3 regions of the Streptomyces sp. NPDC048637 genome follow, and region 2 is predicted to be linked to each of the others. Evidence: predicted binding sites of a transcription regulator. Region 2 holds the regulator's gene; each other region holds the start of a gene.
What was found. The regulator HrcA, encoded in region 2, represses chaperone genes, less so after heat shock. The targets are predictions, from matches to a motif close to TTNGCACTCNGNNNNNCNGAGTGCNAA.
Positions count from the first base shown of each region.

Region 1: AB0C46_RS11385 (FmdB family zinc ribbon protein) is a predicted target of HrcA. The motif match lies at 4,422-4,448, and genes of this name have one in related genera.
Region 3: groL (chaperonin GroEL) is a predicted target of HrcA. The motif match lies at 3,349-3,375, and genes of this name have one in related genera.

Region 1 is NZ_JBEZHQ010000006.1:104,790-112,298, forward strand. Features, by position in the region: gene AB0C46_RS11370 (penicillin acylase family protein) at 1-1,030, opposite strand, end outside; gene AB0C46_RS11375 (potassium/proton antiporter) at 1,215-2,729, shown strand; gene AB0C46_RS11380 (MFS transporter) at 3,046-4,347, shown strand; gene AB0C46_RS11385 (FmdB family zinc ribbon protein) at 4,460-4,795, shown strand; gene AB0C46_RS11390 (S-methyl-5'-thioadenosine phosphorylase) at 4,907-5,740, shown strand; gene mscL (large conductance mechanosensitive channel protein MscL) at 6,510-7,010, shown strand; gene AB0C46_RS11400 (hypothetical protein) at 7,051-7,308, opposite strand.
Region 2 is NZ_JBEZHQ010000014.1:112,687-120,195, reverse strand. Features, by position in the region: gene hemW (radical SAM family heme chaperone HemW) at 1-451, shown strand, start outside; gene AB0C46_RS19680 (Uma2 family endonuclease) at 555-1,139, shown strand; gene AB0C46_RS19675 (DUF3097 domain-containing protein) at 1,117-1,950, opposite strand; gene AB0C46_RS19670 (MBL fold metallo-hydrolase) at 1,983-2,717, opposite strand; gene hrcA (heat-inducible transcriptional repressor HrcA) at 2,912-3,928, shown strand; gene dnaJ (molecular chaperone DnaJ) at 3,929-5,065, shown strand; gene AB0C46_RS19655 (nitronate monooxygenase) at 5,162-6,250, shown strand; gene AB0C46_RS19650 (16S rRNA (uracil(1498)-N(3))-methyltransferase) at 6,247-6,990, shown strand; gene AB0C46_RS19645 (hypothetical protein) at 7,353-7,509, opposite strand, start outside.
Region 3 is NZ_JBEZHQ010000018.1:32,667-40,175, reverse strand. Features, by position in the region: gene AB0C46_RS22350 (glucosyl-3-phosphoglycerate synthase) at 1-576, opposite strand, end outside; SAM riboswitch class I at 747-907, shown strand; gene thrC (threonine synthase) at 925-2,205, shown strand; gene AB0C46_RS22340 (MoaD/ThiS family protein) at 2,284-2,562, shown strand; gene AB0C46_RS22335 (cold-shock protein) at 2,986-3,189, shown strand; gene groL (chaperonin GroEL) at 3,541-5,166, shown strand; gene AB0C46_RS22325 (hypothetical protein) at 5,337-5,645, opposite strand; gene AB0C46_RS22320 (FG-GAP-like repeat-containing protein) at 5,885-7,360, shown strand.

The DNA.
Region 1 (7,509 bases), on a different contig from region 2:
GTCCGGTGCTGCGGCAGTGCAGGCCCATCTGGTACCAGAGCGAGGGCATCTGCGGTGCCAGGTGCGGGTCGTTGGCGAGCAGCGGCTTGCCGGTGGTGGTGTGGGCGCCGGAGACGACCCAGGAGTTGGAGCCGATGCCGTTGCCGTTGGGGCCGAGCAGCGCCGGGACCTCGTCCAGCGTCTTGGACAGCGAGGACAGCTGCGACTGCAGGCCCGCGGTGACCCCGCCGGGGCCGGCCGGGGCGGCGTTCGCCGTACCGCCGGGCTTGAACTCCTTGGAGGCCGGGTCGACCGCACCGCCCTCGACGATCGGCTTGTTCCGCTTGTACGGGTATGCCGGGTAGAGCTGGGCGATCTGCGCGGGGGTGAAGCGGCTGGTCATCAGGGAGCGGTCGATCTCTTCCTGCATGTTGCCGCGCAGGTCCCAGGCCATCGCCTTGAGCCAGGCCACCGAGTCGACCGGCGTCCACTTCTCGGGCTTGTAGTCGTTCTCGAAGTCCAGGGCCGCGTACTCCAGGGACAGCGCCGAGCCCTCGTGGTCCTTGAGGTAGGCGTTGACTCCCGCGGAGTAGGACTGGAGGTACTTCTTGGTGCTGGGCGACAGCTTGGTGTCGTACTCCTTCTGCGCCACATCGCGCCAGCCCAGGGTGCGCAGGAACGAGTCGGTCTTGACCTGACTCTTGCCGAACATCTCCGAGAGCCGTCCGGCGGTCATGTGGCGCCGTACGTCCATCTCCCAGAAGCGGTCCTGGGCCTGGACGTATCCCTGGGCGCGGAAGAGGTCTTCGTCGGTGTCGGCGTAGATCTGCGGAATGCCGTTGGCGTCGCGGGTGACGTCCACCGGGTTGGTCAGACCCGGGAGTTTGAGCGAGCCCGTGGTCTGCGGGAACGAGGCGCGGACGGTACTGACACCCCAGAACGCGCCGAAGCCGATGCCCGCCACGAGCAGCAGCACGACCGTAATCGCGACGAGGCGGCCGCGCCGCCCCTTCTTTTTCCTGGGGACTGGGCCGGACTTGTTGGCGGGCATCTCTGTCCTTCGAGGGGCAGGGTGGGAGTGCTGGAGCAACCATAGGCGCACGGGTTCGGCGACCCCTACGCGGAGTCACCGCCAGCACATCCAACCTTCAAGTAATGGTAAATTGTTAGCCTCAGTAACTAGATACGGTAAGGAAAGCCCGCCCCCCGGAACCCGTGCGAGGAAGGATCAGCTCCTGACTGTCGACCATCTCAACGAACTCCTGCTGATCTGCTCGCTCGTACTGCTCATTGCGGTCGCCGCGGTACGGCTCTCCTCGCGCAGCGGGCTCCCCAGCCTGCTCATCTACCTGGGGATAGGCGTCGCCATAGGCCAGGACGGGCCTGGCGGCGTCATTTTCGACAACGCCGAGCTGACCCAACTCCTCGGCTATGCCGCGCTGGTCGTGATCCTCGCCGAGGGCGGCCTGGGCACCAAGTGGAAAGAAATCAAACCGGCACTGCCCCGGGCGGCAGTGCTTTCGACGGTCGGCGTCGCGGTGAGCGTGGGGGTCACCGCGGCCGGAGCGCACTATCTGGCCGGGCTCGACTGGCGCCAGGCGCTGCTGATCGGCGCCGTGGTCTCCTCCACGGATGCCGCGGCCGTCTTCTCCGTGCTGCGCAGCGTGCCGCTGCCGGCCCGCCTGACCGGTGTACTGGAAGCCGAATCCGGCTTCAACGACGCCCCCGTGGTCATCCTCGTCGTCGCGTTCTCCACCGCGGGACCAGTCGAGCACTGGTACGCCCTGCTCGGTGAGATCGCGCTGGAGCTGGCGATCGGCGCCGCCATCGGCCTGGCCATCGGCTGGCTCGGCGCGTACGGCATGCGTCATGTGGCGCTGCCCGCGTCCGGGCTGTACCCGATCGCCGTGATGGCCATCGCGGTCTCCGCGTACGCGGCCGGTGCCCTGGCGCACGGCTCCGGCTTCCTCGCCGTCTACCTGGCCGCGGTGATCCTCGGCAACGCCAAACTGCCGCACTCACCGGCCACCCGCGGCTTCGCCGAGGGCCTCGGCTGGCTCGGCCAGATCGGCATGTTCGTCCTGCTGGGCCTGTTGGTGACCCCGCACAACCTGATCGACGACATCGTCCCGGCGCTGTTGATCGGCATGATCCTGACGATCGTGGCCCGGCCGACGTCCGTGTTCGTGGCGCTGCTGCCGTTCCGGGTGCCCTGGCGGGAGAAGACCCTGCTGTCGTGGGCCGGGCTGCGCGGCGCGGTACCGATTGTGCTGGCCACCATCCCGATGGTGGGCGATGTTCCCGGCAGCGAACGGGTCTTCAACATCGTCTTCGTCCTGGTCGTGGTCTACACCCTCATCCAGGGGCCGACGCTGCCCTGGCTGGCCAAGCGGCTGCGGCTGGGCGAGGACGAGGAGGCCGCCGACCTGGGCATCGAGTCGGCGCCCCTGGAGCGGCTGCGCGGCCATCTGCTGTCCATGTCCATCGGCCCGACGTCCCGTATGCACGGCGTCGAGGTCGGCGAGCTGCGGATGCCCGCGGGTGCCGCGGTCACCCTCGTCGTACGGGACGGCTCCAGTTTCGTGCCCGCGCCCTCCACGGTGCTGCGGCGCGGCGACGAGCTGCTGGTGGTCGCCACCGACCCGGTGCGCGACGCGGCGGAGCGGCGGCTGCAGGCGGTCTCCCAGGGCGGCAAGCTGGCCGGCTGGCTGGGGACCGGCGGCCCCTCGGGGCGGCGCGGCCACCACTGACGTCCCACCGAAGCTCCGGGGCCGGAGATGTGCTGTATCTCTCCACGGATACCAAGGGATTCCGTGTGAAGCCCTGACCAATCCCAGGGCTTCACACGCCACGGCCTGTAGTATGAAAACGCAACATCGACGAACCAACTCTGCCTGATGCAGAGCTGGCGCGACCGCTCGGCGGCCGCGGTCCCCCTGCCTTACGCAGCCACCTCTCCGGTGCGGACCACGCGGTATCACTCGGTCCTGCGCGAGAGGACAGCTCTCGGCGCGTACCCATGACGACCTCGCGGGTGGCGCTACCAGGCGGCAGAAAGGCCCGGCCGTGGCATCCGCGGTCAAGGACTCCCGTTCCGGATACGGATCACTGCTCCGCACCCCTGGTGCATGGACATTCCTGCTGCCCGGCTTTCTGGCCCGGCAGCCCTTCGCCATGCTGACGATCGGCATCGTGCTGCTCGTCGAATCCACCACCGGCTCCTACGGCACCGCCGGCGCGGTGTCCGCCGCGACCGGTGTCTCGATGGCCCTGTTCGCCCCGCAGAACGGCAAGCTCGCCGACCGCTTCGGCCAGCGCGCGGTGCTGATCCCCGGCGTCCTGGTGCATGTCACCGGTGTCGCGGCGCTGATCGCCCTCGCCCTCGCCCACGCCCCCCTGTGGGCGCTGTTCGCGGTGGCGGTCCCCACGGGCGCCTCGACGCCGCAGGTCGGCCCGATGGTGCGGGCCCGCTGGGCCGCCCGGCTCGGCGGCAGCCCGCTGATGCCGACGGCCGCCGCCTTCGAGTCGGTGACCGACGAGTTCACCTTTGTGGTCGGCCCGGTGCTGGCGACCGCGCTGTGCACCGGCGTCCACCCGGCGGCCGGGCTGGTCGCCGAGGCCGCGCTGACACTGGCCGGCGGGCTGCTGTTCGCCGCGCAGCGGCGCAGCCAGCCGGCCGTGCACCGGGCGCAGTCCGGTGACCGGCCCCGCGTCTCGGCGCTGTCGGTGCCCGGCGTACGCGTCCTGATCGTGGCGTTCCTCGGCATCGGTGCCGTCTTCGGCGGTATGCAGGTCTCGCTGACGGCGTTCACCCACCACATCGGGCAGCCCGGCATCAGCGGTGTGCTCTACGGGATCTTCGCGGGCGGCAACATGCTCGCCGGTGTCGCCTGTGGCGCCATCGCCTGGAAGATCGGCCCGCGGCGCCGGCTGCTGGTCGCCTACGGGCTGCTGACGCTGGCCACCACCCCGCTGTGGGCGGTCACCGCGGTGCCGCTGCTGGGCGCCGTCGGCCTGGTCGTCGGCCTGTGCATCGCCCCGGCCCTGATCACCGGCTTCACGCTCGTGGAGTCGCTGGTGCCGGCCGCCGCCCGCACCGAGGCCTTCACCTGGCTGACCGGTGCGGTCGCGCTGGGCCAGGCAGCCGCGACCACCTCCGCCGGCCAGCTGGCGGACCGCTTCGGGCCGAGCACCGGATTCCTGGTGCCGCTGGCCGGTACGGCGCTGGCCCTGACGGTGCTGCTGGCGCTCCGCGCCCACCTGCTGCCGCACTCCTCGACCGTGGCCGCCGCCGGCCCCGCGCTCGGCGCCGACGCCCAGGTCCCGGCGGTTTCCTACGACCGGGAAAGGGAGCTGGCGCGCGCCTGACCGAGCGTGGAGTCGGTCACCGTCCGCCGGTCACGGTGGACTGGCGGGCGGGAATACTGCAATATGGAGCGTCGTTAGCACTCATCGAGTGAGAGTGCCAGGAGGAAGACAAGTGCCGACCTACCAGTACCAGTGCACCGAGTGCGGCGAGGGCCTCGAGGCGGTGCAGAAGTTCACCGACGACGCGCTCACTGAGTGCCCCGCCTGCAACGGACGCCTCAAGAAGGTGTTCTCCGCGGTCGGCATCGTCTTCAAGGGCTCCGGCTTCTACCGCAACGACAGCCGCGGCTCGTCGTCCAGCAGCAGCCCCGCGAAGAGCTCCTCGTCGGGCGCGACGTCCTCCTCGGACTCGTCGAGCTCCTCGTCCGGCAGCTCCGACAGCAAGCCCTCCGCCCCGGCCACCACCTCGTCGGCCGGCAGCACCTCGGGCACCAGCTCCGCCGCCTGACCCGCACTTCTCCGGACCCCGCCGTCACCGAAGGCGGGGTCCGTCGCTCACGGCTTTCTTTCCTCTCAGACCCACCCTCCCCCGCCACCGCGCCCCGATAGTGTGACCGGCATGGCTGACGCGGAGATTGGCGTTATCGGCGGATCGGGCTTCTACTCCTTCCTCGACGACGTGACCGAGATCACAGTGGACACCCCGTACGGGCGCCCGAGCGACTCGCTGTTCGTGGGAGAGATCGCCGGCCGCCACGTCGCGTTCCTGCCCCGGCACGGCCGCGGCCACCACCTCCCGCCGCACCGCATCAACTACCGCGCCAACCTGTGGGCGCTGCGTTCGCTCGGCGTACGCCAGGTTCTCGGCCCGTGCGCGGTCGGCGGACTGCGCCCCGAATACGGCCCCGGCACCCTCCTGGTCCCCGACCAGCTCGTCGACCGCACCAAGGCCCGTCCCCAGACCTACTTCGACGGCGAGCCCCTCCCCGACGGGAGCGTCCCCAACGTCGTCCATCTGGCCTTCGCCGACCCGTACTGCCCCACCGGGCGCCGGGCCGCCGTCTCGGCAGCCCGCGGCCGGGACTGGGAGCCGGTCGACGGCGGCACCCTTGTCGTCATCGAGGGCCCCCGCTTCTCGACCCGCGCCGAATCGCGCTGGCATGCCGCACAGGGCTGGTCGGTGGTCGGCATGACCGGCCACCCCGAAGCCGTCCTGGCCCGCGAACTGAGTCTCTGCTACACCTCGTTGACCCTGGTCACCGACCTGGACGCGGGCACCGAGACCGGCGAGGGCGTCTCCCACGACGAAGTCTTCAGGGTCTTCGCCGAGAACGTCGGCCGGCTGCGCGAGGTCCTCTTCGACGCGATCGCCGGCCTCCCCGACAACGCCGCGCGCGACTGCCTGTGCACCGGCGCCCACACCGGCTGGGACCTGGGCATCGACCTGCCGTAACGCCCCAGGACGCTCGGCCTCCCTCAGGACGCTCGGCCTCCCCCTCCCGGGTGGCCGAGTTGTCCACAACGGCGGGGTCGTCCACAGCCCGGAGCGGGCGGGCGGAGCCTTCCGGCACGGTGGTGATCAGCGGTTCACCCGACCCCTCATCACCACAGGCGGTACCACCATGCCCCGCACCTCTCCCGCTCCTTCGCCCTCCCCCGCTCCTTCGCCCTCTCCCCCTCCCTTTTCCCTTACCGGCCCCGATCTCCTCTCCCTGCCGCTCCCTGCTCCCCCGCCATGTGAAGTACCGCACTTCACACCGGTGCGGGCCGGTGGCGGCCGGCACCGATGGGGACGGACCACGCGACAGCGCTTACTGGCCGCCGGCCTGGCGATGACCGCCGCAGCACTGGCCGGCGGGGCGTCGTACGGTGCCGTACGAGACGCTCCCGCCCCCGGCTGCCCGTCGGCGGCGGCCCCGGGAGGGCAGTGACCATGCCCCAAGATCAAGTGGCGTCTGCCCTCACCCCACGCGAGACTGCTGCGAATGGCGGGGCACCCGCCGCGCGCCAATGGGGGCGCGCCCACCGCACCGGTACCGCGGTATCCGTCCACGGAGTCCGCACGATCGGGCCCCTCCGCCGGAACCACCGGTTCCGTGCAGACGCACCGGTCATTCGATGGTGCGTGTCACACGACTGGACACCTCTGCCCTGCCCTGCCGTAAGTTGCGGTGCTGATTGTTGGTGCACCGTCCGTAGTGAGCATGGAAAGAGGCTGTCAGGTGAGCAAGGGCGTCCTGCAGGGATTCAAGGAATTCCTGATGCGCGGCAACGTCATCGAACTCGCGGTCGCGGTCGTCGTCGGTGCGGCCTTCACCAACATCGTCAACGCGGTGGTGAAGGGCATCATCAACCCCATCGTGGGCGCGCTCGGTTCGCAGAACCTCGATCACTACCAGTCCTGCCTGACCGCCACCTGCGCCAAGGATCCGAAGACGGGCGCATTCGCCGACGGGATCTACATCCTCTGGGGCTCGGTGCTCAGCGCCGCCCTGACGTTCCTGATCACCGCCGCGGTCGTCTACTTCCTCATGATCCTTCCGATCAACAAGTGGAAGGAACGCCAGGCGGCCAAGCAGCCGGTCGACGGCGCCCCCGCGGACCCGACCGAGATCGAGCTGCTCACCGAGATCCGCGATGCGCTGATCGCCCAGCGCACCGGCTCGCCGTCCGCGCCCGCACCCACCTCGGGCACCATCGGCACGCAGAAGACCCACGAGTAACAGGCGCCCACGGCCGGCAGACGCCGCCCCCTCGCCTCGCTCAGAGGTGGTGGGGCGGCTTTTCGTCGAGGAAGCGGGCGAGGTCGGCGGCGCTGTCACCACTCGCCGGGCGCTCGCCCCAGCCACGGTCGGTGTCGTCCGAGGACTGCTGGCTCAGCGGGTCGTCGAAGATCAGCTTCGCCGCGGGCCTGGGCGCCACCGGGCGCGCAGCGGGCGGGGGCGCGGGGGCGGGGGCCTGCTCGGCGTCGGAGGCGTCCTGATGCGCGGGGGCCGACTCGGGTTCGGGGGTGGTGCTCACCTCTCCAGAGTACGGGCGGGCCGGGAGCGGTCACCGCTCAGCGTGGGCCCACAGCCCCCTTTCGGCCGTAGCGTCCCTGGACGAGCGCGGGAGGGGGAGCGGGCGCGGAGCGGGGAGGGGTCGCGGGCGCGGAGTGGGGAGGGGTCGCGGGCGCGGAGTGGGAGCGTGGCAGCTGCCCGTCCATGGGGGCCACACGGTCCC
Region 2 (7,509 bases):
CGAACGCCTCGCCGCGGCCGGTTTCACCTGGTACGAGGTCTCCAACTGGGCGACCACCGACGCCGCCCGCTGCCGCCACAACGAGCTCTACTGGACCGGCGCCGACTGGTGGGGCGCCGGCCCCGGCGCCCACAGCCACGTCGGCGGCGTCCGCTGGTGGAACGTCAAACACCCCGGTGCCTACGCCCAGGCCCTCAGCGAGGGCCGCTCCCCGGGCGCCGGCCGGGAGCTCCTGTCGGCCGAGGACCGCCGGGTCGAACGCATCCTCCTGGAGCTGCGGCTGGCCGACGGCTGCCCGCTGGACATCCTCGCCCCGGCGGGCGCGCGGGCGGCGGCGCGGGCGCTGGCGGACGGGCTGCTGGCGGCCGCTCCGTACGAGGCGGGCCGGGCCGTGCTGACGCTCCGGGGACGGCTGCTGGCGGACGCGGTGGTGCGGGATCTGGTGGACTGAGAACGTGCAGTCCTCGAACGAGTGAACCGATGCGAAGGGCCTGTGGGCCCGCCTAGGCTGCTCCTAGCCTGTGCCGTATACACGGCGACGGGAAACGGAGGCCATGGAGATGACCGCTGTGGATGAACGCCGGATGACGGAGCTCTTCGAGAACCTTGAGGTTCCCGAGGGCATCAAGATGGAGCTCCTCCGGGGGGAAATCGTGATGATGGCAGGGCCTGATCTGGTCCACAACCGGATCGTTCGATCCGTGGCGCTGCAGCTTCCCAGCGACCGCTGGGAATGGCTGATGACCCAGGACATCGACATTCTGAGCGAGCAGAGTGAACCGGTGCCCGATCTCGTGGTGCTGAAAAGCGACGCCGGACCGGAGTCCGGGCGGCTGCTGCCGTCCGAAGTGGTCACGATGCTCGTCGAAGTCGTCTCCAAGAACAGCGTGGACCGGGACTACGGAATCAAGCGCTCGATCTACGCCGCGGGCAAGGTGCCCGCCTACCTGATCATCGATCCCATCGTGGCCCACTGCGTCCTGCTCACCGAACCTGTCGGCGGCGGTGATGAGGCCGACTACAGGGTCCAGCGGATCACCAAGTTCGGCGACTCCGTGCCGCTGGACCTGCTCGAGCTGGAGCTGGACACCGGCGAGTTCGGGACGCTCCCCGGGGTCAGGCCGCACCGCCGGCCGTGACGAAGTCGATCAACTCCTCCACCCTCCCCAGCAGCGCCGGCTCCAGGTCCTTGTAGGACCGCACGCAGGACAGGATCCGCTGCCAGGCGGCCCCCGTGTTCTCCGGCCAGCCCAGGGCCCGGCACACGCCCGTCTTCCAGTCCTGGCCGCGCGGGACGGACGGCCAGGCCGGGATGCCGACCGAGGACGGCTTCACCGCCTCCCAGACGTCGATGTAGGGGTGGCCCACCACCAGCGCATGATCACCGGTCACCTCGGCCGCGATACGGGACTCCTTCGAGCCGGGCACGAGATGGTCGACGAGGACGCCGAGGCGGGCGTCCGGGCCGGGGGCGAAGCCGCGGACGATCGCCGGCAGGTCGTCGATGCCCTCCAGGTACTCCACGACGACGCCCTCGATGCGCAGGTCGTCGCCCCACACCCGCTCCACCAGCTCGGCGTCGTGCCGGCCCTCCACATAGATGCGCCCGGCGCGGGCGACCCGCGCGCGGGCGCCGGGCACGGCCAGCGACCCGGACGCCGTACGCGCCGGAGCGGTGGCCGCCGGCCTGCCCTGGGGGCGTACGAGCGTGACCACCCGCCCCTCCAGGAGGAAGCCGCGAGGCTCCATGGGGAAGACGCGGTGCTTGCCGAAGCGGTCCTCCAGGGTGACCGTCGGGCCCTGTGCCGTCTTCTCGCAGCGGATCACCGCGCCGCAGAAACCCGAGGTGACCTCCTCGACGACCAGATCGGGATCGGCGGGTACCTCGGGCGCGGGGCGCTGCTTCTTCCACGGCGCGGTGAGGTCGGGGCTGTAGCGCTTGCTCTGCATGGGGGCCTGTCCGTCGGGTGAGCGGGCGGTGGTCAGGAGGGGGCGACGCCGAAGCGGGCGGCGAGGGCGTCCCGTTGGGCGCGGACGAAACGGGCGTCCACCACGGCGCCATGGCCGGGCACATACCGCGCGTGCTCGCCGCCGAGGGCCAGCAGCCGGTCCAGGGCGCCGGGCCACCGCTGCGGCAGCGCGTCCGGGCCCGCCTGGGGTTCGCCGGACTCCTCGACCAGATCGCCGCAGAAGACGATCTCCGGGGACCCGCCCCGGCCCGGTACCAGGACCGCCAGATCGTGGGCCGTGTGACCGGGACCGACATTGGCGAGCAGCACCTGCCGGTCGCCGAGCTCGACGGTCAGCTGGTCGTGGACGTGGTGGTGCGGGGCGACCAGCAGATCGGCGGCCTCGGCGGCCGCGTCGCGGTCGACGCCGTGCCGTATCGCGTCGTGCCGCAGCTCGTCTTTGCCGCGGCGCAGCAGCTCGCCCAGTCCGGCCGCGCCGAAAACCTCGACGCCCGCGAAGGCGGCGGTGCCCAGGACATGATCGAAATGGGGGTGGGTGAGCGCGATATGCGTCACTTCCCGGCCGAGCACACCGCGGATCGCGCGCCGCAGATCCGCGCCGTCGCGCAGGGTCGCTCCGGTGTCGACGATCATGACGCCGGCCGTCCCCGCGATCACCCCGATCGTCTCGTCCCACCTCGGCATCCGGCGTCTGGCGACACCGTCACCGAGCTGTTCCCAACCGGCCTCTTCCCAAGCACTGTGCATACCGAGACGCTAGCGCCATCGCGATAGCGTTGCCCGACAGATCGGCCGAACACGGTCATCGGGCGGGTGCTGTGCGCGGCTGCCCTTGCCGTGTCCGTGCTACTCGGCCGTACACTGGCTCCGGGTCTGGCACTCGGCCCGTGTGAGTGCCAGGAGAGTCGAGACGGCGGACGGCCGGACTGGAGGTGCGCGGGATGCTCAGCGAACGCAGGCTCGAAGTGCTGCGCGCCATCGTCCAGGATTATGTGGGGACGGAGGAGCCGGTCGGCTCCAAGGCCCTCACCGAACGCCATCAGCTCGGCGTCTCCCCGGCCACCATCCGCAACGACATGGCGGCCCTGGAGGACGAGGGTTTCATCGCCCAGCCGCACACGAGTGCCGGGCGGATCCCGACCGACAAGGGCTATCGCCTGTTCGTCGACAAGCTGGCCGGTGTGAAGCCGCTGTCCAGCCCGGAGCGGCGGGCGATCCAGAATTTCCTCGACGGCGCCGTCGACCTCGACGACGTGGTGGGCCGCACGGTCCGCCTGCTGGCGCAGCTGACCCGGCAGGTCGCGGTCGTGCAGTACCCGTCCCTGACCCGGTCCACGGTCCGGCATGTCGAGCTGCTGGCCCTGGCCCCGGCCCGGCTGATGCTGGTGCTGATCACGGACACCGGGCGGGTCGAGCAGCGGCTCATCGACTGCCAGGCACCGTTCGGCGAGACCTCCCTGGCGGATCTGCGGGCCCGGCTCAACAGCCGGGTCGTGGGGCGCCGGTTCGCGGATGTGCCGCAGTTGGTGCAGGATCTCCCGGAGTCCTTCGAGCAGGACGACCGCGGCACGGTCTCGACAGTGCTGGCGGTGTTGCTGGAAACTCTGGTGGAGGAGACCGAAGAGCGGCTGATGATCGGCGGTACCGCCAATCTCACGCGCTTCGGGCATGACTTCCCGCTGACCATCCGGCCGGTGCTGGAGGCCCTTGAGGAGCATGTGGTGATGCTCAAGCTGCTCGGGGAGGCCAAGGACTCGGGCATGACCGTACGTATCGGGCATGAGAATGCCCACGAAGGCCTGGCGTCCACATCGGTCGTCACGGTCGGCTACGGTTCGGGCGACGAGGCAGTCGCCAAACTCGGCGTGGTCGGACCGACCCGCATGGACTACCCCGGAACGATGGGAGCGGTACGCGCAGTGGCACGTTACGTCGGACAAATCCTCGCGGAGTCGTAAGTGGCCACGGATTACTACTCGGTCCTCGGCATCGGACGCGACGCCTCGCAGGACCAGATCAAGAAGGCCTTCCGTCGGCTGGCGCGCGAGCTGCACCCGGACGTGAACCCGGATCCCAAGACCCAGGAGCGGTTCAAGGAGATCAACGCCGCTTACGAGGTCCTCTCGGACCCGCAGAAGAAGCAGGTCTACGACCTCGGCGGCGACCCCCTCTCGCAGGCGGGCGGCGGTCAGGGCGCGGGCGGCTTCGGCGCCGGCTTCGGCAACTTCTCCGACATCATGGACGCGTTCTTCGGCACCGCGTCGCAGCGCGGGCCGCGCTCGCGCACCCGCCGCGGCCAGGACGCCATGATCCGGCTCGATGTCGAACTCAACGAAGCGGCCTTCGGCACGACCAAGGACCTCCAGGTCGACACCGCCGTCGTCTGTACGACGTGCAGCGGCGAGGGTGCGGCGCCGGGTACCTCGGCGCAGACCTGTGACATGTGCCGCGGCCGCGGTGAGGTCTCGCAGGTCACCCGGTCGTTCCTGGGCCAGGTCATGACCTCGCGGCCGTGCCCGCAGTGCCAGGGCTTCGGCACGGTCGTGCCGACGCCGTGCCACGAGTGCGCGGGCGACGGACGCATCCGCTCCCGCCGCACGCTGACCGTCAAGATCCCGGCCGGTGTCGACAACGGCACCCGCATCCAGCTCGCGGGCGAGGGCGAGGTCGGCCCCGGCGGCGGCCCCGCCGGTGATCTCTACGTGGAGATCCACGAGCTGCCGCACGCGGTCTTCCAGCGGCGCGGCGACGATCTGCACTGCACGGTCACCATCCCGATGACAGCGGCGGCGCTGGGCACGAAGTGCCCGCTGGAGACGCTGGACGGGGTGGAGGAGATCGATGTCCGGCCCGGTACCCAGTCCGGCCAGTCGATCCCGCTGCACCAGCGCGGTGTGACCCATCTGCGCGGCGGCGGCCGGGGCGACCTCATCGTCCATGTCGAGGTGCAGACGCCTTCCAAGCTCGACCCCGAGCAGGAGGAGGTGCTGCGGCGGCTGGCCAAGCTCCGCGGTGAGGAGCGGCCCACGGGGCAGTTCCAGCCGGGGCAGCAGGGGTTGTTCTCGCGTCTGAAGGATGCGTTCAACGGGCGATAGCCCAGGTCGGCCCGGGGGTCGCGGAGGTTCCCCGGGCCCGTTCGGCAGCCACCGCCCCGGTTCGGGGCGGTGGGGTGGGCGTGACACGATGTGCTCATGCCCACCGCACTGACCGATCTCTGCCGCTACCCGATCGTGCAGGCCCCGATGGCGGGAGGCGGCTCCGGACCCGAGCTGGCCGCCGCTGTCTGCGGCGCCGGCGGTCTCGGCTTCCTTGCCGCCGGCTACAAAACCGCCGACGGCATGTATCAGGAGATCAAACAGCTGCGGTCGCTGACCGACCGGCCTTTCGGCGTCAATCTCTTCATGCCGCAGCCCTCGCTGGCCGACAGCTCCGTCGTCGAGGTCTACCGCGAGCAGCTGGCCGGCGAGGTCACCTGGTACGAGACCGATCTGGGCGAAACCGACGGGCCCATCGACGACGGCTACGAGGCCAAGCTCGCGATACTGCGGGAGGACCCGGTGCCGGTGGTGTCCTTCACCTTCGGCTGCCCCTCGCGCGCCGTCCTCGACGCGTTCGCCAAGGTCGGTACGTACACCATCGTCACGGTCACCACCGCTGCCGAGGCGCAGGCCGCGCAGTGGTCGGGCGCGGACGCGGTGTGTGTGCAGGGCGTGGAGGCCGGCGGCCACCAGGGCACCCACCGGGACAATCCGCACGCGGACGGGACCGGCGCGGGGCTGGGACTGCTGGCGGCGCTCGGCCAGGTCCGTGAGGCCGTGCAGATTCCGATGATCGCCGCGGGCGGGCTGATGCGCGGGGCGCAGATCGCGGCCGTGCTGGCCGCCGGGGCGACCATGGCGCAGTTGGGCACCGCCTTCCTCGCCACCCCCGAGTCGGGCGCCAACCCGCTGCACAAGCAGGCACTGACCAACCCCCTGTTCACACATACGGAGTTGACCCGGGCGTTCTCCGGCCGGCCGGCCCGCGGGCTGGTGAACCGCTTCATGCGCGAGCACGGCCCGTACGCACCGGCCGCCTACCCGGCCGTCCACTACCTCACCTCCACCGTGCGCAAGGCCGCGGCCAAGGCGGGCGACGCCCAGGGCATGAACCTGTGGGCGGGGCAGGGGCACCGGCTGGCGCGCGAGCTGCCCGCCGGCCGGCTCGTGGAGGTCCTGGCGGTCGAACTGGACGCGGCACGCGCCGCGTTGAACCTCCCCGCCACCGGACACGCCTCATGACCGCGCCGGTCTTCCTCGTCGAGTCCCTCGCGGGCGCACGGGCCGGCGGCACGCTGACCCTGGACGGTCCCGAGGGCCGGCACGCGGTCTCGGTGCGGCGGCTGCGGGCCGGCGAGGAGGTCGTCCTGACGGACGGGCACGGCACCGGCGCGTACGGCACGGTCGCCGCCGTCGAGGGCAAGGACCGGCTCACCGTCGCGGTCACGGAGCTGCGCACCGAGGACCCGCCCGGTCCCACGATCACCGTCGTCCAGGCGCTTCCCAAGGGCGACCGCGGCGAGCTGGCCGTCGAGACGATGACCGAGACCGGGGTGGACGCCATCGTGCCCTGGCCGTCGGCGCGTTGTGTCACCCAGTGGAAGGGCGAGCGGACCGCCAAGTCGCTGGGCAAATGGCGCGCCACCGCCCGCGAGGCGGGCAAGCAGTCGCGCCGGCTGACCTTCCCCGAGGTCGCGGACCCGCTGACGACCAAGCAGGTGGCCGCGCTGCTCGCCGACGCCGACTTCGCGGCCGTCCTCCACGAGGAGGGCAGCGCGCCGCTCGCCACGGCCGAACTCCCCACCGAGGGCCGGATCGTGCTCGTCGTCGGCCCGGAAGGCGGTGTCTCCCCGGAGGAGCTCACCACCTTCGCCGAGGCCGGCGCCAGGCCCTACCGCCTGGGGACGACCGTTCTGCGCACCTCCACGGCAGGCACCGCGGCCCTCGCGCTGCTGCTGGGGCGTACGGGGCGCTGGAACTGAGCGCTCCGCTGCGCTTGGTTTCGGGCCCGCGTTTTTGGCTTTCCCGCCGTGGGGGTGCTCGGCGTTTGTTGCCCGCTGCGCGGTGCCCTCGCCGTGGCGCCGTGCGCTGTGCCTTTGCTTCGGCCTGCGTTTTCGGCTTTCCCGCCGTTGCGCCTGCGGCGGCCGGTCCGCTGCGCGGGGCTGTTGGGGTGCGGTGACGGGCCTCCGCGGGTGGGGTGCCGGACTGCTTCGCTTTACGTCCGGCACCCCACCCACTCCGGCCCGTCACCTCCCGTTGAGGGCGGGGGAAAGGCCGGTGGGGCTTTACGCAGGTGGTGCGGTGCGGCTCGTGGGGCGTGGAACGGGCTGCTGTCCCTCGGTGCTCAGGCCGGCGGTCGTACGATCGCGGCCGCTGTCGCGAACAGCTCTGTGAGGGTGCCGGCGAAGGTCGGTAGCAGCTGGAGACAGACGGCCCAGGCCTCGGGGTCGCTGCCCAGGTGTTCCGCGGTCAGCGCGGCCGCCCGCGTCCGCAGCTTCTGC
Region 3 (7,509 bases), on a different contig from region 2:
CGGCCAGTGGAGATTGAGGAGGGGGCGGGCGACCAGCTCCGTCACCCGGCCGCCCTGGCCGGCCCCGGCGCCTTCGCCGCCGGTCTCCAGCGGGCGGTCGTACATCGCCTTCACGAACTGGATGTCCGGATCCGTCAGCAGCGGGCCGATGATCCCGGAGACGAAGGCGGGGGAGAAGTCGCGCAGGTCGGCGTCGATGAAGCAGATGATGTCGCCGGTCGTGGCCAGCAGGGAGCGCCAGAGCACCTCTCCCTTGCCGGGCAGCGCGGGCAGCCGTGGCAGGACGCTGTCGCGGGGTACGACCCGGGCGCCGGCCGCCGCCGCGACCTCGGCGGTGCGGTCGGTGGAGCCGGAGTCCAGCACCACCAGCTCATCGACGAGCGGGACCGCCTCGGTCATCAGCTCGGCACGGATCACCGCGACGATCGCCCCGACCGTGGCTTCCTCGTCGAGCGCGGGCAGCACGACACTGACCGTACGGCCCGTCTGGCGCTTCGCCTCCAGCAGCTGCCCCAGCGGGCGGTCCGCGGCGGACCAGGAGTGGCTGCTCAGCCAGCCCTCCACCTCTTCCAGCACGTCTACGACTCCTCGGTCGCCGCCCGATCGGCGGCCTGTGTGATCCATCTCGCGGTTCGGACGACTATCTCAACTGTCAGTGCCTTCGGTTACAGTCTTGAACAACGCGGATGGCCGTCGCATGTCGGGGTCCGCGCCACAAACGCCTGGGTTTCGGCCCAGCGCCATACCGCTCATCCAGAGGGGCAGAGGGATACGGCCCGTTGAAGCCCCGGCAACCCTCCAGCCGGTCTTGCCGCCAGGACGCTGACGTCCCGCGCGCGTGAGGCTCCCGGCTAGGGAAGGTGCCAAATCCGTCTCGCGACGAGATGCGCCGCGAGGAAGATGAGGAGAAAGGGCCTCGCCTCCATGGCTGTGCAAGTCACCGAAAACACCCCCGCCGTCGCTCTGGGTCCCGCCGCAGCCCTGTCCTGCCGCGAGTGCGGACAGCGCTTCCCGCTCGGCCCGATCTTCGCGTGCCAGGAATGTTTCGGGCCGCTCGAAGTCGCGTACGACCTGCCGAGCGGCGACCCCGAGAGCCTGCGGAAGCAGATCGAGGCCGGCCCGAACAGCATCTGGCGCTACGCCCCGCTGCTGCCCGTCCCCACCGACGTGGCCGAGAAGCCGAACCTGAACCCCGGCTTCACCAACCTGGTCAAGGCCGACCGGCTCGCCGCCGAGCTGGGCGTCACCGGCGGTCTGTACGTCAAGGACGACTCCGGCAACCCGACGCACTCCTTCAAGGACCGCGTCGTGGCGATCGCCGTCGAGGCCGCCCGCGCCTTCGGCTTCACCACTCTCTCCTGCTCCTCCACCGGCAACCTCGCCGGTGCGGTCGGCGCTGCGGCCAGCCGGGCCGGTTTCCAGTCCTGCGTCTTCATCCCGCACGACCTGGAGGCCGGCAAGGTCGTCATGGCCGCGGTCTACGGCGGTGACCTGGTGGGCATCGAGGGCAACTACGACGACGTCAACCGCTTCTGCTCGGAGCTCATCGGGGACCCGCTGGGCGAGGGCTGGGGCTTCGTCAACGTCAATCTGCGGCCGTACTACGGCGAGGGTTCCAAGACCCTCGCGTACGAGATCTGCGAGCAGCTGGGCTGGCAGCTCCCGGACCAGATCGTCATCCCGATCGCGTCCGGCTCACAGCTCACGAAGATCGACAAGGGGCTCAAGGAGCTGATCGCCCTCGGCCTGGTCGAGGACAAGCCGTACAAGATCTTCGGTGCCCAGGCGGAGGGCTGCTCGCCGGTGTCCACGGCCTTCAAGGCCGGGCAGGACGTCGTGCGCCCGCAGAAGCCGAACACCATCGCCAAGTCGCTGGCGATCGGCAACCCGGCCGACGGTCCGTATGTGCTCGACATCGCGCGCCGTACGGGCGGTGCCGTGGAGGATGTCAACGACGAGCAGGTCGTGGACGCCATCAAGCTGCTGGCCAGGACGGAAGGGATCTTCGCGGAGACCGCGGGCGGCGTGACCGTCGGCGTGACCAAGAAGCTGATCGAGGAGGGTCTGCTCGACCCGTCCCTGACCACCGTCGTACTCAACACGGGTGACGGCCTCAAGACACTTGACGCGGTCGCCCCGACCTCCGGGCCCACGGCCACGATCCGTCCGAACCTGGACGCGTTCCGCGCGGCCGGCCTCGGCTGAGGCCGCCGGCCCGTCCGGTGGACGAGGCCGCGCCACAGCCCCCCGAACTCGTACTCCGTATCCCTGGAAGGCAGAACCATGAGCGTCAAGGTCCGCATCCCCACCATCCTCCGCACGTACACCGGTGGCCAGGCCGAGGTCCCCGCCGAGGGCGCGACCCTCTCCGAGGTGATCGCCGACCTGGAGCAGAACCACCAGGGCATCGCGGCCCGTGTGCTGGACGACGCCGGCAAGCTGCGCCGCTTCGTGAACGTGTACGTCAACGACGACGATGTGCGCTTCGAGCAGGGCCTGGAGACGCCGACCCCGGACGGCGCCGGCATCTCGATCATTCCGGCGGTGGCCGGCGGCTGCTGATTTGCGCCAACTCTTCTCCTGCATGACCGGAATTGCCCCGTCCGCCAGAAAGCGGACGGGGCAATTCCGTGTTGTGAAAGGAGATACCATTGGGGTGATCCCCCTCCGGATATCACCGTGAGCGTGCCGAACGCATATGTGTTCGCGACCAGTTGTGTCCAAAGTGTGGGCGGTATTTGTCGCCTAGGTGCGCTATGCCCGGCCCGACTTGCCCTGGAGAACCGGGATTTCGCCGCATATTGCCGATTCTCCGGCGCCAGATTTCTCGTCCGATTGACCTGTTGCTCTGGGCATCTGTGCAGATACATTCAGCGGCGGTCGACGCGTTCCGGCGCACACCCCACGGGCCTTTCGCGGGGTGAGGTCTGACCCGGGTCCGCGGAGTGCGGTCCTGCGCAAGGGCCAGTAATAGGGGAGTTAGGCATGGCTCAGGGCACCGTCAAGTGGTTCAACGCGGAGAAGGGGTACGGCTTCATCGCGGTCGACGGTGGTGCGGATGTTTTCGTCCACTACAGCGCGATCCAGATGGACGGCTACCGCACCCTTGAGGAGGGTCAGCGGGTCGAGTTCGAGATCTCGCAGGGCCAGAAGGGGCCGCAGGCGGACATGGTCCGGGTGGCCGGCTGAGGCGCCGACCAACTGCTGCGTGAGGAAGGCCCGTACCCCTGAGGGGGGTACGGGCCTTCGGCTGTGTGCCCCCGGTCGGCCGCCCTCCGCCGTCAGCCGGGTGGGCGGGACGCCATCCGGGCGCTTGCACTCGCACCCCACGAGTGCTAATCATTGGCGTTAGCACTCTCCCAGTGAGAGTGACAAAGAAGGACCGGGTCGGTGAGGCCCGTAGGCCGCGTGGGGCAAGGAACCACACAGGTCTGCAGGCCGTCCGTCGCGGGCGCCAGCGCGGTCCGGAGCAATCCTTCCCCAAGCTCTCAACTGCGTTCGAGCAGGGGAGACCCCATTAGTCCGGGAGGACCACTTCACATGGCCAAGATCATCGCGTTCGACGAGGAGGCACGGCGCGGTCTCGAGCGCGGGATGAACCAGCTCGCCGACGCCGTCAAGGTCACCCTCGGCCCCAAGGGCCGTAACGTCGTCCTCGAGAAGAAGTGGGGCGCCCCCACGATCACCAACGATGGTGTTTCCATCGCCAAGGAGATCGAGCTCGAGGACCCGTACGAGAAGATCGGCGCCGAGCTGGTCAAGGAGGTCGCGAAGAAGACGGACGACGTCGCCGGTGACGGCACGACGACCGCGACCGTCCTGGCCCAGGCCCTGGTCCGCGAGGGCCTGCGCAACGTCGCCGCCGGCGCCAACCCGATGGCCCTCAAGCGTGGTATCGAGCGTGCCGTCGAGGCCGTCTCCGCCGCCCTGCTGGAGCAGGCCAAGGACGTGGAGACCAAGGAGCAGATCGCTTCGACGGCCTCCATCTCCGCCGCTGACACCCAGATCGGCGAGCTGATCGCCGAGGCCATGGACAAGGTCGGCAAGGAAGGCGTCATCACCGTCGAGGAGTCCCAGACCTTCGGTCTGGAGCTGGAGCTCACCGAGGGTATGCGCTTCGACAAGGGCTACATCTCGGCGTACTTCGCCACCGACATGGAGCGTATGGAGGCGTCGCTCGACGACCCGTACATCCTCATCGTCAACTCCAAGATCGGCAGCGTGAAGGACCTGCTGCCGCTCCTGGAGAAGGTCATGCAGTCCGGCAAGCCGCTGCTGATCATCGCCGAGGACGTCGAGGGCGAGGCCCTGTCGACCCTGGTCGTCAACAAGATCCGTGGCACCTTCAAGTCCGTCGCCGTCAAGGCCCCGGGCTTCGGTGACCGCCGCAAGGCCATGCTCGGCGACATCGCCATCCTCACCGGTGGCACCGTCATCTCCGAGGAGGTCGGCCTCAAGCTGGAGAACGCCGGTCTCGAACTGCTCGGCCGCGCCCGCAAGGTCGTCATCACCAAGGACGAGACCACCATCGTCGACGGTGCCGGCGACAGCGAGCAGGTCCAGGGCCGCGTCAACCAGATCCGTGCCGAGATCGAGAACAGCGACTCGGACTACGACCGCGAGAAGCTCCAGGAGCGTCTGGCGAAGCTGGCCGGCGGCGTGGCCGTCATCAAGGCCGGTGCCGCCACCGAGGTCGAGCTCAAGGAGCGCAAGCACCGCATCGAGGACGCCGTTCGCAACGCGAAGGCGGCCGTCGAGGAGGGCATCGTCGCCGGCGGTGGCGTCGCCCTGCTCCAGGCTTCCTCGGTCTTCGAGAAGCTGGACCTCGACGGTGACGAGGCGACCGGCGCCAACGCCGTGAAGCTCGCCCTGGAGGCCCCGCTCAAGCAGATCTCCGTCAACGGCGGCCTTGAGGGCGGCGTCGTGGTGGAGAAGGTGCGCAACCTGGCCGTCGGTCACGGTCTGAACGCCGCGACCGGTGAGTACGTCGACATGATCGCCGAGGGCATCATCGACCCGGCGAAGGTCACGCGCTCCGCGCTGCAGAACGCCGCCTCCATCGCGGCGCTCTTCCTCACCACCGAGGCCGTCATCGCCGACAAGCCGGAGAAGGCCGCCGCGGCGGGCGCTCCGGGCGGCATGCCGGGCGGTGACATGGACTTCTGATCCTCTGGATCAGAACGCTGATCCTCTGGATCACACGTCCACACGTACGTCGGGGCGGCACCCTCCTCTTGGGGGGTGCCGCCCCGACGGCGTTCTTCGGGGCGGGCTGCGGGGTTTGCGGGGGGCCTGTGGGGTTTCCGGCGGGCGGTCTGCTGTGGGAAGGGGCGCGATCAGGGGCGCCGTGCCTGCTCCTTGCGCCGGATGAAGCAGCCCCCGACGCACAGGCCCCCGCTCACCGCCAGCAGGACGGCGCCGCCCACGGTGGCCGGTTCCGGCGGGGTGTCGAGATCCAGGTCCAGCGTGCTCTCGTAGGCCTGGACCACCCTGATGCCGTGCGCACCGGGCAGTTGTGGCGGCGGCACGTACGGCGGTGGCATCTCGCTCCAGAGCAGCATTGTCACGCCGCCGACGGCGAGGACGAGAGCGGTGCCCGCCACGATCAGCCTGGCGCGCCACGGGCGGCGTAACCGGATCCCCATGCGCCGAGCCTACTGTGCCCCGCCGGTACGGACCCCGGCCCGGACCTACCCCGCCACCCACACCTCTACTTCACGCCGTCTTCACTACTCCACCACAACCCTCCCCGCCCCTCATGGGTCTCCTGTGCGCCAACTGCCGTACGGGCATGGGAAGAACGCCTTCTGCTGCCCACGGCCGTCCGGCCCACCATTCAGCAGTGGATGCCCCGCGCATCCCGCAGGCAGCAGGAGAGCCCCGCATGCCCAAGCACCTCCGTATGACCCTGGCCACCGCGGCCGCCACCGCGCTGGCGGCCGGCCTGCTGACGGCCGCCACCGGCACCGCCTCCGCCGCGGACCGCGCCGCGTCGGCCGCCAACGGCCGCCAGGGCGACTTCAACGGCGACGGCTACCGCGATCTCGCCGTGGCCGCGCCCGCCGCGACCGTCGACGGAAAGAAGGCGGCCGGTGCCGTCACCGTGTTCTACGGTTCGGCGCACGGCGTGGACGCCTCCCGGCACACCACGTTGAGCCAGAACTCCCCGGGCGTGCCCGGCGCGGCCGAGGCCGACGACTTCTTCGGCGGAAGCCTCGCCGCCGGCGACTTCAACTCCGACGGCTTCGCCGACCTCGCCGTCGCCGCCCCGCACGAGGATGTCGCGGCCGACGCCGACGGCGGCACCCTGCAGATTCTGTGGGGCGCGTCCGGCGGCCTCTCCGGAAAGGGCAGCGCCACTCTCGCCGACCCCGCCCCCACCCTGCACGACCGTTTCGGCGCCGCGCTGGCCGCCGGCGACTTCGACCGCGACGGCAAAGTCGATCTGGCGGTTGGCGCCTCCTCCGCCACGCTGCATCTCTTCAAGGGCGGTATCAGCAAGGCCGCGAAGCCCGGCGCCCACACGGCCCTCGCCCTGCCCATCGTCGGCGAGGCCACCAACGGCATCCTCCAGCTGACCTCCGGCGAGGTCACCGGCCAGGGCTACTCCGATCTGGTGGTCAGCGCCTACGACAGGGAAGCGCCCCACTTCAGCACCAATTACTACCTGCCCGGCACCCCGGCCGGCCTCTCCGGCAGTCGCGTGAAGCGCCTGCCCGGCGGCTTCATCACCGCCATCGGCGATGTCAACGGCGACGGCTTCGGCGACCTCGTCACCGGCATGACCTTCGACGACCGGATCCCCGGCAGCACCAAGGGCGGCAAGGTCACTGTCATCCACGGCTCGGCGGGCGGTCCGCGTGTGGAGCTGACCGACACCATCACCCAGGAGTCCGGCGCGATACCCGGCAGCTCCGAGAAGGGCGACAACTTCGGCTTCGAGGTGACCCTCGGCGACATCAACGGCGACGGCCTGCAGGATCTGGCCATCGGCGCCGCGTACGAGACCCTCGACGGCGCGAGCAAGGCCGGTGCGGTGACCGTGCTGCGCGGCTCCCCCTCCGGCATCGACACCGCGCACCACATCCAGTACTTCCACCAGAACTCCCCGGGCGTCCCCGGCGCCAACGAGAAGGACGACCTCTTCGGCGGTGAGGTCTTCCTCTCCGACCTCAACGGTGACAAGAAGGCTGACCTGACCGTGGGCGCCGTCTACGAGGACGGCGGCAACGGCGCCCTCACCACCCTGCCCTCCGACGGCACCCGCCTCACCACCACCGGCTCCCGCTTCATCTCCCCGCCCGCAGCCGGCATCTCCACCGCGGGCGCCCCGGAGTTCGGCAGCATTGTGGTGGGGTGAAGGGTGAAGGGTGAAGGGTGAGGGGTGAGGGGTGAGGGGTGAAGAGGCGGGGGCCGGAGGTGCTTTGGTGAAGGCTTTCGCGTAACGGGCTATGTCAATTTCGCATTCTGCGGGATCTGCTTTGGGTGGGTCTTTGAGCGGGTCTTTGG